2 regions of the Pseudoalteromonas sp. SCQQ13 genome follow, and region 1 is predicted to be linked to the other one. Evidence: riboswitches for the same ligand, from Rfam matches in the RefSeq annotation. Region 1 holds a riboswitch; the other holds the start of a gene.
The links. A riboswitch is a leader RNA that binds a small molecule or an ion and turns the genes downstream of it on or off. The one in region 1 is predicted to bind lysine.

Region 1 (4,800 bases):
CCACGGCATAGCGGCCAAGCTCCATCCATAACTCTTCAACGCCCGCCTGTTTTTTAATTTTAGCGAGGGCAGTTATTAAGTCATCCCAATTAAGCGTTATGTCGTTTTGCGTATACGGAATACCTAAGCCGCCACCTAAATCTAAAATTTTAAGGTTTATATTTAAATCGCGGGCAAGTTGGCTAAGTGGTGCAATCATTTGTGACCACAACTCACTGAGTTTTTGCGTGCTGAGCATATTTCCCCATTGAAAAATATGCAGGCCATCAAAGCTAAGTGCGTCATAGTCGGTAATATTAAGTGCCTGCCACTCTGTACAACCGAGTCCGAATGGCGTGAGGCTATCGCCACCTAGTGGGTTTTTTTCGCCCTCGGGCCAACGTAACTGTACGCGCAGTAATACCTGTAGTTGACAGTTTTGTAGCTTGGCTTGCTCATTGAGCCAGCGAACTTGATTAAGACTTTCGGCAACAAAAGTACGTACGCCGCGCTCAATAAAGTGTTTAATTTGTTTTGGGCTTTTAGCTGGCCCGGTGTTGAGCACGCGATCGCTACTAACGCCTTGAGCAAGTACTTGCTCAAGCTCGCCTTTACTGGCTACGTCAAAATTAAACCCGGCGTTATCTAAGCATTGAATAATTTTAGACAGCGGATTCGCTTTAACCGCATACCAAAGTTTTACCTCGGTTTGTGCGACCAATTGTGCCAAGTGACTATTTAGCGTATCTAGGTCGTAAACAAAAAATGGGCTATCGAGTTGGCTTGATAATTCATTAATTGCCGTTTTAACGCCCGTGCTCAAAAAGCTCATTAACGTAAAACCTCTTCAAGTAGTAATGATGCATCACTTTGCTCATCGCGGTACTTAACAATTAACGCGCACGACATGCTTAAACCTTGTGCACGCGCCCATTCGTTTGAAGCAGGGCGAGAGCCTGGTATTACAATAGCGTACTCAGGAATTGGCTCGCCTTTGTCTAGTTGGCGCTCGTTTACACAGTCGTAAACCGGAATTGTGGCCGATAAACGCACACCAGGGGCAAGTACTGCGCCTTTTTTAATTACTACGCCTTCAACAATTACGCAGCCTGCGCCAATAAATGCATCATCTTCAACTACCACTGGGCTGGCACCAATTGGCTCTAACACACCGCCAAGTTGCACGGCTGCGCTAAGGTGGACATTTTTACCTACTTGCGCGCACGAGCCAACTAAAGCGTGACTATCTACCATAGTGCCTTCGTCAATGTATGCGCCAATATTTACATACGCTGGTGGCATAATAATAGTGCCTTTAGCTACATAAGCACCACGGCGAACGCTTGAGCCACCCGGGACCATACGTACGCCATCGGTGGCACTAAACTGTTGTGGCGCTAAGTTATGTTTATCAACAAAGCCACCGACAAATTCGGTGTTTGTACCATTTTTAAAGGCTTCTAAAATACCCTGTTTTACTGCAACGTTAGCCTGCCATTGGCCGCTTTCGTTTTGTGATGCTGCGCGTACTGCGCCCGACTCTAAATTATTTAATAGTTCTAACCAGCTCATTATAAAAACCTATGTTTAATGCCAAGATAAAATGGTGTTGTTTGCTTGTTCAATGCACGTTGTTTGCGTTAATTCGAGGTGAGTTAACGGTGGGCGTAAATACGAACTCGTTAATCGCCCTTGTAAATGCATGAGTACTTTAACGGGAATGGGGTTTGCTACAGTGAACAAGCTACTGATTGCGCTTGACCACTGAGTAAATAAATTGGGGTATTGGCCACTTAGGCTACGCTGTACGAATTCGTGAGTTTGTAGCGGCCAAGCATTAGCTGCTACCGATACCAGCCCTTTAGCGCCGGCTTGGGCAAAGTAGGGCATAAGCGCATCGTCGCCGCTAAAAATAGCTAAGTTAGGAGCCGCTTGACGGTAAGCTTCAAATTGCGCAATGTTGCCACTGGCTTCTTTAAGTGCCCATAGGTTTTTATGTTGTTGTAGGTTTTGAATGGTTGCCACTGGAATATCGACAGCGCTTCGCCCTGGTACGTTATAAAGCATACAAGGGTGTTTACTTATATTTAAAAGGCTTTCAAACCAATGGGTTTGCCCAATTACACCGGGCTTTGCATAAAGCGGCGAGCCAAGTAAAAAGCTATGAATAGGCAAGTGGTTACAGTATTCAACCCAGGCTAATTGCTGTTTGAGGTTCATACCACCTACAGCCACCATTAAGGGTACATTAGGCGATAATTGGCACACGTGCTCAACAATGGCTTGTTGCTCTTTAAGTGTTAAGGCTAAGCCTTCGCCTGTGCTGCCTAGTAATAAAATAGCATTATTGGCAGCGGCTTGCTCAGCAACCAAAGTGGTTAAGGTGCCATAGTCGATTGTACCGTTTTGATTAAACGGAGTAACGAGCGCCGTCCAGACTGAGTAGTCATCTAAATTAAAGTTTTTGATCATCTCTCGCGAACTTATAGAATGTTCGGTGAGTTAAGAAGCTATATAGGAAAGAGCCGCATTAACATCGTTCGAACAAATACCCACGTGTAGGGTATGTTATAATTCGAAGAGCGAATGGGCTTAAATAATAGGGCGCACGGCCTTATTATACTAAGACCAGAAGCTCTCCACCAAACTAATAAGCTACGTTTAAATAGCTATTGGTGACAGTCGCTAGGATTCAACCTAGTCGCCCGAAACAACAATGACACAAATATTGTTGTTTCTCGGCGTTAATTCCCCTTACGTATGCTCAATGGAGTTTGTGCTCCTAACATACGCTACCTGAATAACGCACCTCTTCCAGCCCTTTATATTTGTACTGCTAGCAATACAAATATAATTAAATAGGGTAAGTGCGATGATTAAATCATTTTAGCCATCTGGGTGTCAAGCAGCTAAGTGCAGATAGTGTCATCGATTTTGGCAACGGTTACGTATAAGGACGATTTCCCTTAAACTAGGGGATAATCGCGGCGCGAAATTTGTAACTGCAAAATAAGGTTTCAAGCAGATGGAAAAATTTAATGATATTTATCAGCGAGCAGTAGAGCGAAAAGGCTCAACACAAATGCTACAGCAATTACTCGCTAAACCTGCATCTAAGCGACAATTAGTAGCTTTAAGTGATGATGATTGGCTGGAAGAGTTTACGCGCAAGGTTTTTCAAAGTGGCTTTTACTGGTCGGTTATTAACAGCAAGTGGGCAGGCTTTAGAGAGGTTTTTTGGCATTTTAGCGTTGAAAAATTATTAATGATGCCACCCGATATGTTGGAGCAAAAAGCCAGCGACGAGCGCATTGTTCGCAATTATAAAAATGTAAAAACGATCCCCGAAAATGCGTTCATGATCCATGAGGTTACCCAGCAACATGGTAGCTTTAGTCAGTTTATTGCAGACTGGCCAAGTGAAGATATTATTGGTTTGTGGGCGTACTTAAAAAAACACGGTGCACGCTTGGGTGGAAATACCGGCCCTTATACTTTGCGTGCATTGGGTAAAGACACCTTTTTATTATCGCGGGATGTTGAGAGTTATTTGCGCGCGCATAAAATTATTGATGGTGGCTTACAAACTAAAAAGTCGTTAACTGCAGCGCAAGCGTTCTTTAATGAATTACAACAACAAAGCGGTTTGAGCATGCAAGAGCTAAGCTTAATTATAGCCTACAGTGTAGGCGATAATCGTGTAGGTATAAGCCAACAACAGTAGAGGGTAGTTATGAATTTAATGCCAAGGTACAGACAAGTAGCCGACAATTTTGCAATTGAAGATCGCCCATCTAAGGTGGCCGCCCCACAGCTATTACTATGGAACGACAGCTTAGCTAAAGCGTTTAATATTAATGTAGTTCCTGAATTACGGGCCAGTACTTTTAGCGGCAACGAACAGCAAGCAATTGCAGCGGTTGCACTGGGATACTCAGGGCATCAATTTGGACATTTTTCACCTCGTTTAGGCGACGGGCGTGCTCATTTGCTAGGTGCAGTAGAGGATGCGCAAAACCAGTTGTGGGACATTCAATTAAAAGGCTCAGGTGCCACTCCTTACTCTCGTGGTGGCGATGGCCGCTGTGCACTTGGCCCAGCAATTCGTGAATATATAATGAGCGAAGCAATGCAAGCGTTAGGTATTAAAACTACGCGCTGCTTAGCAGTGGTTGGTAGTGGCGAAACCGTGTACAGAAACCCACCTCAACCTGGCGCTATTGTAACGCGCTTAGCCAGTAGCCATATCCGTGTTGGCTCGTTTCAGTATTTAGCAACGCAAGGCGACGTTGCAGGGCTTAAAAACCTTGCCGACTTAGCTATTGAGCGTCATTACCCAAAAATTCAAGCAACAGGACCTGAGCGCTATTTAGCATTTTTAGCTGCAGTGATTAAAAACCAAGTTGAGCTGGTGGTTAGTTGGATGCGAGTAGGCTTTATACATGGGGTAATGAATACCGATAATACGCTGGTTAGCGGCGAAACTATCGACTATGGCCCATGTGCCATGATGAACAGCTTCGATTTTGATACCGTGTTTAGCTCTATTGATAAGCAAGGGCGTTATGCATTTGGTAATCAACCTAATATTGCTAACTGGAACTGCGCCCGCTTAGCTGAGAGTTTAATACCGCTTGTAAATGATGACGACGAACAAGCTGTGGCGTTAATGACCCCAATAATAGATGGTTTTGCTGAGCAATTTAATGTTGAATTTAGTGCAATGTGGGCAACAAAACTGGGCTTAGCTGGCACAGATACAGCCGATAAAGAGTTAATTGCAGAGCTATTACAGTTATTAAAAGAGCACCAACTCGACTA
Region 2 (4,800 bases), on a different contig from region 1:
CTAGCGTTGCAATATAAATAATTAAACCAATTAGCAATACTAGTAGCACCGGCATTAAACGCCGTGACCAGGTTTCAATACCCGATTTAACCCCTTTTAAAATAATACTCGCGGTTAAAATAAGCATAAGTGGGGTAAACACAAAATTACGCAGCGCAGAGTCGCTGTGTAAAAATTCGCTAGCGCCGCTAAAGCCTAAAAATGTAGTTACGGGTTCAATAGCATACGACAGCATCCACCCCGCCACTATTGAATAAAAGCTAAGCATTACAATAGCGCCGCCAAGGCCAATATAACCTGCAGCCGCGCCTACTTTAGGGGCTTTATTTTGCCATGCTTGCCTAAGTGCTTTTACCGGATTAGCTTGGGCGTAATACCCTAAATACAGCTCGGTATATAAAGCCGGCAAAGCAAGTAAAAATATAACAATAAAGTAAACCAGTAAAAAAGCACCGCCACCATGATTAGCAGCCTGCGTAGGAAAACCCCATATATTACCTAAACCTACCGCTGCGCCAGCGGCGGCCAATACAAAACCAAGTCGACTTTGAAAACCATCACGCACTTGTGTCATACACCTACAAATCTGTTATTATTTTAGCTGTTGTGAATTAAACCATATTTCATCGCGCCTTAGTAATAAAAATGTACCTAGCGCGCACAACAACTAACAACCGCTCACTATATGTTCAGCTTATGCATACAAGCAGGTAATCGGTATTAAATTTATTATTATTTTGAGCGTTTATGAGTTCACTTTACTTTAAAAACACCCTGCAAATTAATCAGCCTTTTAGTAACAATAAAAGTCCTATTTTATTGTTTGACGCTAAAACGCTCGATATAAGCCAATATAATTTGCCTGATTATTTAAGCCCTTTTGAGCTGCAAATAATAAACCGCCGTAAAAGTGTCTCGGCCAAGCAAGAATATTTAGCCACGCGATTATTACTTAAGTATTTAGTTATAACCTCGCACCCTAATATGGCGGGCATTAAGCCGTGTAATATAAGTTCAGAGTTTAACCTACAAACAAGTAAATTAGCGCTACACATTAATAACAGCCACACCGTTATTAATACCTGTATATCGCATTCTAATGGTTTTGTTGGCGCTGCACTTAACCCTACAAAAGCCCAGTTTGGTTTCGATATTGAAAAAATAAGCACAAAGCGCCCATTTGAAAAGCTCGCAAAGCATTTTTATCATACCGATGAAATTGCGCTGATCACCAAGCCTGCCAATGCAGAGGATCAAGCTAAACACTTTTTTAGAATTTGGACCTTAAAAGAAGCGCTCGCTAAAGCCACCAGCCGCCCTATTGCCAAGTTGCTAAGCCCTAATGTGTTTACTGAGTTAACTTGCGCGCAGCTTAATGCCAGCAGTGCTGTGGTGGGTAAGTTTGATATAAGTGTAGTGAGTGAAAAAAGCACTGACTGGCAGTGCTCTCTTATTAATTTAGCTGTATTAGGCCGCGCAATCGCTCTCTAATAGTCGGCTATGAATAGCTTGCACTACGTTGTCGGATTCGCCTTGCTCGACCAAAAAGCACAAGTTATGCTTACTTGCACCGTGGCAAATTAGCCGTATATTAAAGTCACTTAATACCTGCATTAAGTTCATTTCATGCTGGCGTAACTGTATTTCTGAGCCAATAAGCGCCACTAAAGTTAAGTTATTTTCTACCGATACATGGCAAAACTCAGCAAGTTTATCTAAACACCCCTGATCAAGCTCTGGGCGCGATGCATTAGGCGCGTTATCAAGCGTTATTGCTACGCTAATTTCAGAGGTGGTCACTAAATCTACCGAAATATTAAACTCACTTAAAATAGTAAATACTCGTGCTAAAAAGCCACTAGCTAATAGCATTTCTGGGCTTTTAAGAGTAAGTAATATTTGGTTTTTGCGTTGTGTTACTGCGCGGATTCCTGGCAGTTGCGACTTTTCACGCTCAATCCAAGTACCACCACGCTCAGGTTCACGGCTCGACCCTACAAACACATTAATATGGCTGCGGCTGGCGGGTAAAATAGTTGCCGGATGCAATACTTTTGCACCAAAGGTAGCCATTTCGGCGGCTTCGTCAAAGCTGAGGCGTGCAATTGGCGTGGCTTTTACACATAAACGCGGGTCGGTACTAAAAATACCCACTACATCAGTCCAAATATGTACACTTTTGGCATGAATAGCCTCGGCCAATAATGCCGCGCTGTAGTCTGATCCACCGCGCCCTAAAGTGGTCGTTTGGCCGTGCTCGTCGCTGCCAATAAAGCCCTGTGTAACAATTACTTGATCGTCTAACAGCGGAATAAGTAATGCGCTTGCTGCTTGTGCAGTAGCTGCAACATTAGGAGTTGCTTTACCAAATTGACTGTCGGTTTTAAGCACTTGGCGCACGTCAAAGCGTATTGCATTTAAACCTTTTGAGCGCAGCACTTGGGTAAATAAATAAGTTGATAATCGCTCGCCAAAACTTAATAGCTCGTCATGTAGCGCTTTTGTTTGTAACGTTTGGCTGGCTAGTTTTTCAAATGCCGCTAACGTCTGGGCAAAGCCCTGCTCTAAATCGGTATCTAAACTCAATTCAGCTAAAATAGCCTGCTGAATCGCTAGCACACCGTTAATATGCGCTTGGCGCTCATCTTCGCTAAGGCTGCTATTGCACAGCTCAACTAAATGATTAGTGACTCCTGCGCTGGCGCTTAGTGCAACAATACGCACGCTTTTATCTGCTACTATTATTTTACTACTGTGATCCATAGCTGCAAAGTTAGCTACGCTGGTGCCGCCAAATTTAGCAACGGTATAATTTGATTTGTTGCCTAATAATACATGTGGCACTGATTGGGTTGTCATTTCGTCTCCTTTCACGGCATCCAAACCGTAATAAAACAAGAAGAACTTGGCAGCAAATATAAGGTAAGAAAATTCACTGCCAGAAGCTCTCCACCTATATTGGTGACAGTTTTGAGGATTCAGCCCCATAAACCGAAAAATAACGACGACGACGTGTTATTTTTCTCGGCGAGTACTTCCCTCTTTAATGCTCAACGGCGTTCGTCACCTCACATTAAATACCTAAGTATCGCACCTCTTCTGAATGTTGTATTAATGGCTATTTCAGCAATCACTAATAAAACAAAACCCCAGCAATATATTGAAAAGCTCAATACTTTACTGGGGCTTTGAAAGTTATCGTTTAGACATCTAGCTGTCAAGCACTTTAATAACTAATATTAAACAAAACCAGCCATTAAGTATGAGCCGGTATAGCCTACGGTGTAACAAATTAATAAATAAAACGACAAACGTAAGTAGTTCATAAAGGTCAGTTCTTTAACTTTACTCATGGCAATAATACCCGCCGCTGAGCCTATAATTAACATAGAGCCCCCTACGCCTGTGGCATAGGTAAACGACAGCCAATGCTGTTGTGTCATTACTATATCTGCTTTTAATAACGCGGCTGTAAGTGGTACGTTATCAACGCCTGCCGACAATATACCCATTAAATAGTTTGCGTATTCAGGTGCCATTATTGTGTACAGGTCGCTAAAGTGGCTTAACATACCAACTTCTTTTAGCGCTCCTACCAGTAATAATACACCTACAAAAAACAACAAGGTGTCGTATTCTATTTCACGAATGAAATCTATCATGTCTTTGTTTATGTCTTTTTTGCGCATTAAAAATTGCGCTACTAAAAACATCATAGACAAACCAAACAAAAAGGTAAGCAATGGCGGTACACTGTATAAAACACTCAGTGTTAAGGTAGCAATAACCGTAGATAAGAAGATAACTGCAATTGTAATATCGGTTTTTTCAATGCGTTTTTGCTTGGTTTTAGTAAAGTCGAGCTGGCCATTTAAGCCAATTGACAACAGTGCGGCTAACAGCATCACACTTACAAATGCTGGCCCAATTAACAATAACAAATTGCTAATAGTTACTTTGCCATCTAAAAATATCATTAACGTGGTTACATCGCCGGTAATTAACGACACACCACCGGAGTTAACCGCAAAGATAATCAGCGTGGCGTATCTAATTAGCTTTTTGGCTTCAAGTTTTAATGATAAAACCACCGCTAAAGATATAAGCGTAGCGGTTACGTTATCGGAAATAGAAGAGAATATAAATGCAAAAACACCAACCAAAAACATTAACTTACGTTCGCTAATTCGTTTTGGCATAATCCGGTTAACAATATTTTCGATAAACCCTTTTGAGTTTAAATAGGCAACAAAGGTCATTGCCGCCATTAAAAACAACCATAAGGAGGCAATTTCTAAAATATTATGATTAAGGAGTGATTGAATCGTATCAGGGCTTTGCCCATTAATAGGGAAGATAAAAGAGATAATCCAGCAGAGCGTACCAAAAAAAAGTGTCGTTTTAGCTTTGTTTACGTGGATTATATCCTCAATAACGATCAGCAAAAATGCAATCGCTATTAAAGTCAGGATAATAGAGGAAACCATGATAATTGAACAACCTTTGGAATAATGTAAAAATTGAACCTATGAAGAAAATAGAGCCGCACATTTCGTGTGCCTATTTTCGGTGCGGATGTTATCACTATGACCTGGTAAAAACTATTATTAAATCGTTGTAAAAACGAATACCATATAGCTATCAGCGCTATTAAAATTACGAATAACTAGCTTATTTAGCTACTTATTTAACAACATACTAGGATGTATAAACGCCTTATGATCCCAGCTAAAAAGCTATTAAATACCCTTAGCGAACATTGGGGGGTGCTAGAGCTATTATTTAAACGTTTTAAAATGG

Region 2: linked by a shared signal. The riboswitch ahead of lysC (lysine-sensitive aspartokinase 3) and the one ahead of dapA (4-hydroxy-tetrahydrodipicolinate synthase) in region 1 are both predicted to bind lysine.

The regions. Positions count from the first base shown of each region.
Region 1 is NZ_JADYXG010000015.1:46,684-51,483, reverse strand. Features, by position in the region: gene I6F41_RS12805 (PLP-dependent decarboxylase) at 1-811, opposite strand, end outside; gene I6F41_RS12800 (2,3,4,5-tetrahydropyridine-2,6-dicarboxylate N-succinyltransferase) at 811-1,551, opposite strand; gene dapA (4-hydroxy-tetrahydrodipicolinate synthase) at 1,567-2,451, opposite strand; lysine riboswitch at 2,604-2,801, opposite strand; gene I6F41_RS12790 (DNA-3-methyladenine glycosylase I) at 3,005-3,703, shown strand; gene I6F41_RS12785 (protein adenylyltransferase SelO) at 3,713-4,800, shown strand, end outside.
Region 2 is NZ_JADYXG010000007.1:109,644-114,443, forward strand. Features, by position in the region: gene I6F41_RS07675 (sodium-dependent transporter) at 1-574, opposite strand, end outside; gene I6F41_RS07680 (4'-phosphopantetheinyl transferase family protein) at 748-1,491, shown strand; gene lysC (lysine-sensitive aspartokinase 3) at 1,468-2,859, opposite strand; lysine riboswitch at 2,935-3,107, opposite strand; gene nhaD (sodium:proton antiporter NhaD) at 3,240-4,487, opposite strand; gene I6F41_RS07695 (hypothetical protein) at 4,719-4,800, shown strand, end outside.